2 regions of the Bradyrhizobium sp. MOS001 genome follow, and region 2 is predicted to be linked to the other one. Evidence: predicted binding sites of a transcription regulator. Region 2 holds the regulator's gene; the other holds the start of a gene.

Region 1 (4,207 bases), on a different contig from region 2:
ACGGCATCTCGTCGCCGGTGTAGACATCGTAGCCGAGCAACTCGGCGCCGAAGCGGGAGAGGGCGCTGTCGGCGCCGGCGGCAAAATAGATCGCGTAGCGGGGAAAATCTGTCATCGTCCGAGCATAACCGGTTCAGGCCGCAACGACAGCCTCGCGCGGCGTCGCCGCCGCAGCGAGCAGTCGCGTCGCATCGGTGAGATGCACGAGCTTTCCGCCTGATACCACCGCGATCAGCCGCGGCCGCAGCGGCACGCTGTCGTCGACCAGCAGCATGTCGGCGCGGCGTCCTTCCGCGAGCACGCCGCGATCGGCAAGGCCGGTCGCGCGCGCTGGTCCCGCAGAGACCAGATCCCAGGCCTTCGGCAGCGGCAGCACGCCGTCGGCGACAAGGCGGAACGCGGCGAGCAGCTGCGCGGGATAGTAATAGTCCGACGCCAGCACCGAGCAGAGCCCCTTCGCGATCATGTCGGATGCCCGGGTCCAGCCGGTATGGCTGCCGCCGCGCACGACGTTCGGCGCACCGTAGACGATGGCATCGCCCGCGGACGCGGCCGCCCGCGCGGTCTCCTCGTTGATCGGAAACTCCGCGATGTCAGCGCCCAACTCGCGAAACTCCTGCCGCATCGCCGGCGTCGCATCGTCATGCGAGAGCATCCGCACCTCGGCTGCGCGAGCAGTTGCGGCAAGCCGCGACACGGAAGCCGGCACTTCACTGGCCCGCGAAAGCACACGCTCGACCAGCCGGTCGAATTCCTCGCCCGAGAGGCCGGTGCGCTCGACCATGCGGTTGCGCTTGCGCGGCTTGGCCATGTCGGCAACGGTGCCGTCCATGTGGTCGTTGAAGGCGAACAGGTCGACGCGGCCCTCGGCGAGCCACTGGCCGATCTCGGCCTCTGCATCGAGATTGTAGGTCTCGTGCCGCAGGTGGAAACGGGTATCGGCGGCGAATTGCGGGCGCTGCCGCTCGATCGCCTCCATCAGGGTGCGCGCATTGCCGGCGCTGCGCAGGCCCGGCTCCCACGAACAGGTCGTGGCGTGAAACACCGTGGTGATGCCGTTGCTGATCGCCTGGCGGTCACTGTCGGCGAGCGCGACGTCGATCGGGAAGTCGACGCCGGCGCGCGGCATCATCTGCCGCTCGAAGGCATCGCCATGCAGATCGACGATGCCGGGCAGCACCAGCAGGTTGCGCGCATCGATCGCCAGCCGCGCACGGCCGCGAGAGGCATCGACCTGCGCAATGTCCGCGCCGGACACCAGAATGGAAGTTTCGACGAGCTCGGAGCCGATCAGGGCCCGGCCGCCCTCAAGGAAGATGTCTGTCAAGCGACCGCGCTTCGTTTGCTGGCAGGGGAACGGGTGAGGGAGCTTGCCCGTGCTTCATATGCCGAGAGGAAATCTTCAATCCCGAGCTTGCGGAAATCGGGCAGTGCTTCACGCAATTTGTCGTGATCCCAGTCCCACCAGGCGAGTCGGGCCAGCCGTCCGGCGACGTCTTCCGAGAACCGCCGCCGCACGATGCGCGCCGGATTGCCGGCGACGATGGTGTAGGCCGGCACGTCCTTGGTGACGATGGCGCCCGCCGCGATCACCGCGCCGGTGCCGATGTTGCGGCCGGGCAGCACGATCGCGCCATGGCCGATCCAGACGTCGTGGCCAATATGGACGTGATGCTGGCGCCGCCAGTCGAAGAACTCGGTGTCGTCGCTCTCGCCTTCGAAGTAGGCGCTGGAACGATAGGTGAAATGCGCCTGCGTCGCGCGATGCATCGGATGATTGCCGGGATTGATGCGGGTCATCGCCGCGATCGAGCAGAATTTTCCGATCGTGGTGTAGGTGATCTGGGCGTCGTTCACGACATAGGAGTAATCGCCCATCGCGACTTCAGTGAGGATCGTGCGCGCACCGACTTCGGTATAGGTGCCGAGCCTGGTCTCATGCAGCTTCGCCGAAGGGTCGATGGTCGGTTGAACCGAGAGCGTTTTGCCGGCCATGCTGCATCCGATAGGTCGAGGGCGGGCGTACCTCTTCGAGCGGCCTGATGACAATGTCATGACGATGCGATGACAGGGGAAGAGGTGTGTAGGATCGCCGCACCGCAACGCCGGTGTCACACAAGTGTCAAGTGCCAGCGCTAGCGGTGGCAGCCAGCTACTCTGGAGCCCTCTATGCTGGTGGTTGAAGGTCTGACGTGCCGCTTCGGCGCAAAAGCCGCGGTGGACGACGCTTCGTTTCAAATCTCCCCCGGCGGCTTCGTCGGTGTGATCGGGCGCTCCGGCGCCGGCAAGTCGACCATGCTGCGCATGATCAATCGCCTGGCGACGCCGACGCAGGGCCGCATCCTGTTCGACGGCCTCGACGTCACCGCGCTGCGCGGCAAGGAGCTGCGGCAGTGGCGGGCGCGCTCGGCGATGATTTTCCAGCAGTTCAACCTGGTCGGCCGGCTCGATGTGCTCACCAACGTGCTGATGGGGCGTCTTGCCACGATGCCGGCCTGGCGCTCGCTGACGCAGACCTGGCCCGAGCACGACAAGGCGCTGGCGATGTCGGCGCTCGAACAGTTCGATATCGCCTCACTCGCCGCCCAGCGCGCCGACCAGCTCTCCGGCGGCCAGCAGCAGCGTGTTGCGATCGCCCGCGCGCTGGTGCAGCAGCCCGACATCATCCTCGCCGACGAGCCGATCGCCTCGCTCGACCCGCGCAACACCAAGATCGTGATGGATGCGCTGCTGCGCATCAACAAGCATTTCGGCATCACCGTGCTCTGCAACCTGCATTCGCTCGATCTGGCGCGCAGCTATTGCGATCGCCTGATCGGCATGGCGCAGGGGCGCGTGGTGTTCGACGGCGCGCCGGCCGAATTGACCGACCACGTCGCGCGCGAGCTCTACGATCTCGAAGCCTCCGACGTCATGGGCGGAATGCCTGTGCCGGCGCCTGAAGGCGTGCCGGCGCTCGGAACGGCCGCGGCCGCCTGAGCTGCGCCTGTAACTGCCAATTTTTGCGTCAACCGACCCCAACCGATGAAGAGGGTATCATGATCACTCGCAGACTGGTTCTTGCCGGCGCCGCCGCGCTCGCGTTCACGACTTCGGCCTCCGCCGACGACTGGAAAGCCAAATATCCCGAACTGACCTTCGCGGTCATTCCGGCGGAAAACGCCTCGGGCGTGACCGAGCGCTGGGCGCCGTTCATGAACTATCTCTCCAAGGAATTGGGCGTGAAGGTCACGCTGCGCATCGCCAACGACTACGCCGCCGTCATCGAGGGCCAGCGCGCCGGCAACATCCATATCGCCAGCTACGGCTCGGCGTCGTTCGCCCGCGCCCGTCTGACCGGCGTCAAGACCGATGCCTTCGCCAACGACATCAACGCCGACGGTTCGACCGGCTACTACTCGGTGTTCTTCGTCAAGGCGAGCAGCCCCTACAAGAGCGTCGACCAGCTCAAGGGCAAGAACCTCGGCCTCGTCGACCCGAACTCGACCTCCGGCAACAATGTGCCGCGCTTCGAGCTCGACAAGATGGGCATCACGGATGCCGACACCTATTTCAGCAAGGTCGTCTTCACCGGTAGCCACGAGAACGCGATCCTGGCGCTGGCGCAGGGCACGGTCGACGTTGCGGCCAACCAGTGGACCAGCGATGACGATTCCACGCTGGCGCAGATGCTGACCAAGGGCATGCTGAAGAATGCCGACGGCTCGCCGATGAAGAAGGACGATTTCCGCATCATCCACAAGTCGGCGCCGATCATCAACGGCCCCTACGCCTACAATTCCGACCTGCCGGAAGATGCCAAGGCGGCGATCGCCAAGGCGTTCTTCGACGCGCCGGCCAAGGACAAGGCGGCCTTCGATCGCCTCCAGGACGGCCAGAAGAAGGGTTTCCATCCCGCCACCACCAAGGACTGGGATGGCACGATCGAGCTGATCAAGTTCGTCGATGCACTGCGTAAGAAGAAGGCGTCCTGAGTTTCGGGACGATAGCACTGGAGCCGGGTCGATGGACCCGGCTCTTTCTCTTTGATCGACCACCTTCCCTGGCCAGATGACCGTCGCGGTTTCGATCCTCCCCGAGCAGCAGCTCGCCGTGCTGAACGCGGCCTATCGCCAGGCGGTCGCGCGCAAGCGGCTCCGACTCCTGTTGGGGCTGGTGATCTTTGCCGCAGCGCTATTTCTTGCCGCGATCGGCGCGGAAGTGAACC
Region 2 (4,207 bases):
TCTCGCCGTCCGGGCTCTGGAACAGGTTCGACATGTGCCAGAGTTTGGTGGCCTGCTCTTGCAACGCTTTGACCAACGCAGGGTGAGCATGGCCGAGCGCATTCACCGCCACGCCCGAGGTGAAATCGAGATAGCGATCGCCATTGGTCGCAATCAGCCAGCAGCCTTCACCGCGCTCGAAACCGAGGTCGGACCTGGCGAAAACGGGGAGCAAATGCGGCGCTGCGCTGTTAGTCATGACGATCACTTGAATGTTGCGGACGGCGTGAGCGTGCATTGCGCAACGCACCATTGACCGGCCCGGAAAACGAAACGTGCCGCCTTTTAAGGGCGGCACGCGAGACTATCTTATGCCTGGTGAAACCGGTGTCAATGCCGCCCGGAAAGCCTCGCGAAACGCAGAATCCGTAGTCTTGCGGTGGCGATTTTGCGTATTTCCGCCACGGAACATGTGGAAGCGAGTCGGCGGACTCTTGCGCGTGAGTCACGCCATATTGTAGCGTTTGGCTTGTCAGATACGACATCTCGTGCAGCAGTTCTGATCCTCTAAGTCCTCATGTACCGGCGTAAGCGTTCGGGCGCATCTGGTGCGCCCGGCGAGCCTTAAGGGATTCTGGCGGCACGGGTTTTTCGAAGCTTAGGCATTCGCCGTGCGGCCGCCAGGATGGCAGGCGCCGGCGAAGGAAAGGGTGCAATGACCGTTTTGACCTGGTCGGATGATCGCGTCGAGCAGCTGAAAAAGCTCTGGGAGGCCGGGCTTTCGGCCAGCCAGATCGCCGCTGAACTCGGCAATGTGACCCGCAATGCCGTAATCGGCAAAGTGCACCGGCTCGGCCTGTCGGGCCGCGCCAAGAGCCCTTCATCGGCAGCGCCGCGGCCGCGCAAGGCACGCCCCGCCCAGCACATGATGCGGGTGACCCGCCCGATCGCGCGCGGCAACACCGCGCTGGCGCAAGCCTTCGAAGTCGAGGTCGAGGCCGAACCGGTCACCTACGACAACGTCGTGCCGATGAGCCAGCGGCTGTCGCTGCTGGAGCTGAACGAGGCCACCTGCCACTGGCCGGTCGGCGATCCCTCGAGCCCGGATTTCTTCTTCTGCGGCGGCAAGGCGCTCTCCGGCCTGCCCTACTGCGCCCAGCACTCGCGCGTGGCGTATCAGCCCGCGGCCGATCGCCGGCGCGCGCCGGCGAAGCCGGGTCCGCGCTGAGGTATCGGATTAGCTGACTACGAAGACGGCGCCGTCACGCGATGACGGCTCAACTCACTCGGTGTCGTCCCTGCGAACGCAGGGACCCATAATCCCGGCGCGTAGTTATTGCGCGGGATGATCACTCCGAGTCTTCGCCAAACCACTCCCTGTGGTTATGGGTCCCTGCGTTCGCAGGGACGACATCGAGGATGCGGTGGCAGCCCGCTAAATCACGTCTGCCACAGCAACCCCTTACGCTTGCTCCGCCTTCGCAAAGCGATCGTCCAGTGCGTAGCCCGCGCCGCGGACGGTGCGGATCGGGTCCTGCTCGCGGCCGAGATTGAGCAGCTTGCGCAGGCGCCCGATATGGACGTCGACGGTGCGCTCGTCGATGTAGATGTCACGGCCCCAGACGCTGTCGAGCAGCTGCTCGCGCGAGAACACGCGGCCGGGATGCTCCAGGAAGAACTCCAGCAGGCGATATTCGGTCGGGCCGAGATCGATCGGCCGGCCCGAGCGCGCCACGCGACGCTTGTCGCGGTCGAGCTCGATGTCGCCATAGGCGAGCACGGTGGCGAGCCGCTCGGGGCTGGCGCGCCTGAGCAGGCCCTTCACGCGTGCCAGCAGCTCCGGGACCGAGAACGGCTTGACGATGTAGTCGTCGGCGCCGGTCGCAAGGCCCCGCACCCGCTCGCTCTCCTCGCCGCGCGCGGTGAGCATGATGATCGGGAGCTGCTTGGTCTCGGGCCGGGTGCGCAGCCGCCGGCACAGCTCGATGCCGGAGAGGCCCGGCAGCATCCAGTCGAGCACGATCAAATCGGGGATGTGCTCCTTGAGGCGGGTGTCGGCATCGTCGCCGCGCATCACCGTCTCGACGTCATAGCCGTCGCCTTCGAGGTTGTAGCGGAGAAGCTCGGTGAGAGCTTCCTCGTCCTCAACCACCATAATGCGTGCGCCCATGGTGTTCGTCGCTCCTTAAGTGTTCGGGACCGTCGTGGCGAAGGTCGTCATGTCGCCCTTCGGCCGCTTGTCGGTGATCGCCTGGCCCTCGATCATGTAGAACACGGTCTCGGCGATGTTGGTGGCGTGGTCACCGATGCGCTCGATGTTCTTGGCGCAGAACATCAGATGGATGCAGAACGAGATGTTGCGCGGATCCTCCATCATGTAGGTGAGGAGCTCGCGGAACAGCGAGGTGCAGATGGCGTCGACTTCCTCGTCGCCCTTCCACACCGCCATTGCCGCCGGCAGATCGTGCGCGGCATAGGCGTCCAGCACCGACTTGACCTGTTGCTGCACGAGGTCGGTCATGTGCTCCAGACCGCGGAACAGCTTGAGCGGATGGAAATCCGTCTCCAGCGCCGCGACGCGCTTGCCCATGTTCTTGGCGAGGTCGCCGATCCGCTCGAGATCGGTCGCGACGCGCATGGCGCCGACGATCTCGCGCAGATCCACCGCCATCGGCTGGCGGCGCGCGATGGTGAGAACGGCGCGCTCCTCGATCTTCTTCTGGAGCGCGTCGAGCTCGGCGTCGATGGTCACGACGCGCTGGCCGAGCGCGACGTCGCGGCGGATCAGCGCGTCGACGGAATCGACGATCATGCGCTCGGCGATGCCGCCCATCTCGGCGACCAGGCGCGTGAGTTCCTGGAGGTCGGTGTCGAAGGCCTTTGCGGTATGTTCAGAACCCATGTTCCGTCTCCTCAGCCGAACCGGCCGGTGATGTAATCCTGCGTGCGCCGGTCGGTCGGCGACGTGAAGATCTTGCTGGTGTCGTCGAACTCGATCAGCTCGCCGAGATACATGAAGGCGGTCTTGTCGGAGACGCGCGCCGCCTGCTGCATGTTGTGGGTGACGATCGCGATCGTGTAGTTCTCGGACAGCTCCTGGATCAGCTCCTCGACCTTGGCGGTCGAGATCGGGTCGAGCGCCGAGCAGGGCTCGTCGAACAAGATCACCTCGGGCCGCACCGCGACCGTGCGGGCGATGCAGAGGCGCTGCTGCTGGCCGCCGGAGAGCGACAGGCCGGAGGCGTTGAGCTTGTCCTTGACCTCGTTCCACAGCGCGCCGCCGCGCAGCGCCTTCTCGACGCGGTCGTCCATCTCGGACTTCGAGATCTTCTCATAGAGACGGATGCCGAAGGCGATGTTTTCGTAGATCGTCATCGGGAACGGCGTCGGCTTCTGGAACACCATGCCGACGCGGGCGCGCAGCAAATTGAGGTCCAGCTTGGGGTCGAGGACGTTGGTCTGGTCGAGCATGAGCTGACCGGTGACGCGCTGGCCCGGATAGAGGTCGTACATCCGATTGAAGATGCGCAGCAGGGTCGACTTGCCGCAGCCAGACGGGCCGATGAACGCCGTGACGCGGTTGGTGCCGAGCGCCAGATTGATGTTCTTCAGCGCGTGGTGCTCGCCGTAATAGAAATTGAGGTTGCGCACCGTCACCTTGGCCGGAGCTTCGGGCAGCACCGGCGCCTGGGGCAAACCACCGGCCGCGCTCATCGATACGGAAAGATCACTCATTTTGCGGTCCTCTCGGCGCTCAGAATGCGCGCGCCAATATTCAGGGCAAGAACGGTCAGGGTGATGAGCAGCGCGCCGCTCCAGGCGAGCTGCTTCCAGTAGGCGTAGGGGCTCTGCACGAAATTGTTGATGGTGACCGGCAGGTTCGCCATCGTCTTGTTCAGACCCAGGCTGAAGAACTGGTTCGACAGCGCGGTGAAGAGCAGCGGCGCGGTCTCGCCGGCGACGCGGGCGGTGGCCAGCATCACGCCGGTAATGAGGCCCGAGCGCGCCGCGCGATAGGCGATGCGCTTGATCACCAGCGAGCGCGGCAGGCCGAGCGCCGAGGCCGCCTCACGCAGTGCGTTCGGCACCAGCAGCAGCATGTCCTCGGTCGTGCGCAGCACCACCGGGATGACGATCACCGCAAGCGCGAGGCAGCCGGCAATCGCCGAGAAGCCGCGCATCGGCACCACCACCGCACCATAGATGAACAGGCCGATGATGATCGAGG

What was found. The regulator PhoB, encoded in region 2, activates phosphate uptake and scavenging genes when phosphate is short. The targets are predictions, from matches to a motif close to TGTCATNNANCTGTCAT.
Region 1: phnC (phosphonate ABC transporter ATP-binding protein) is a predicted target of PhoB. The motif match lies at 2,054-2,070, and genes of this name have one in related genera.

The regions. Positions count from the first base shown of each region.
Region 1 covers NZ_SPVJ01000032.1:90,472-94,678, forward strand. Annotated here, with positions in the region: gene CT676_RS29925 (DUF1045 domain-containing protein) at 1-115, opposite strand, end outside; gene CT676_RS29930 (alpha-D-ribose 1-methylphosphonate 5-triphosphate diphosphatase) at 134-1,327, opposite strand; gene CT676_RS29935 (chloramphenicol acetyltransferase) at 1,324-1,995, opposite strand; gene phnC (phosphonate ABC transporter ATP-binding protein) at 2,170-2,979, shown strand; gene phnD (phosphonate ABC transporter substrate-binding protein) at 3,039-3,974, shown strand; gene phnE (phosphonate ABC transporter, permease protein PhnE) at 4,051-4,207, shown strand, end outside.
Region 2 covers NZ_SPVJ01000015.1:58,044-62,250, forward strand. Annotated here, with positions in the region: gene CT676_RS20165 (aspartate aminotransferase family protein) at 1-238, opposite strand, end outside; gene CT676_RS20170 (GcrA family cell cycle regulator) at 695-1,207, shown strand; gene phoB (phosphate regulon transcriptional regulator PhoB) at 1,442-2,149, opposite strand; gene phoU (phosphate signaling complex protein PhoU) at 2,165-2,881, opposite strand; gene pstB (phosphate ABC transporter ATP-binding protein PstB) at 2,893-3,714, opposite strand; gene pstA (phosphate ABC transporter permease PstA) at 3,711-4,207, opposite strand, start outside.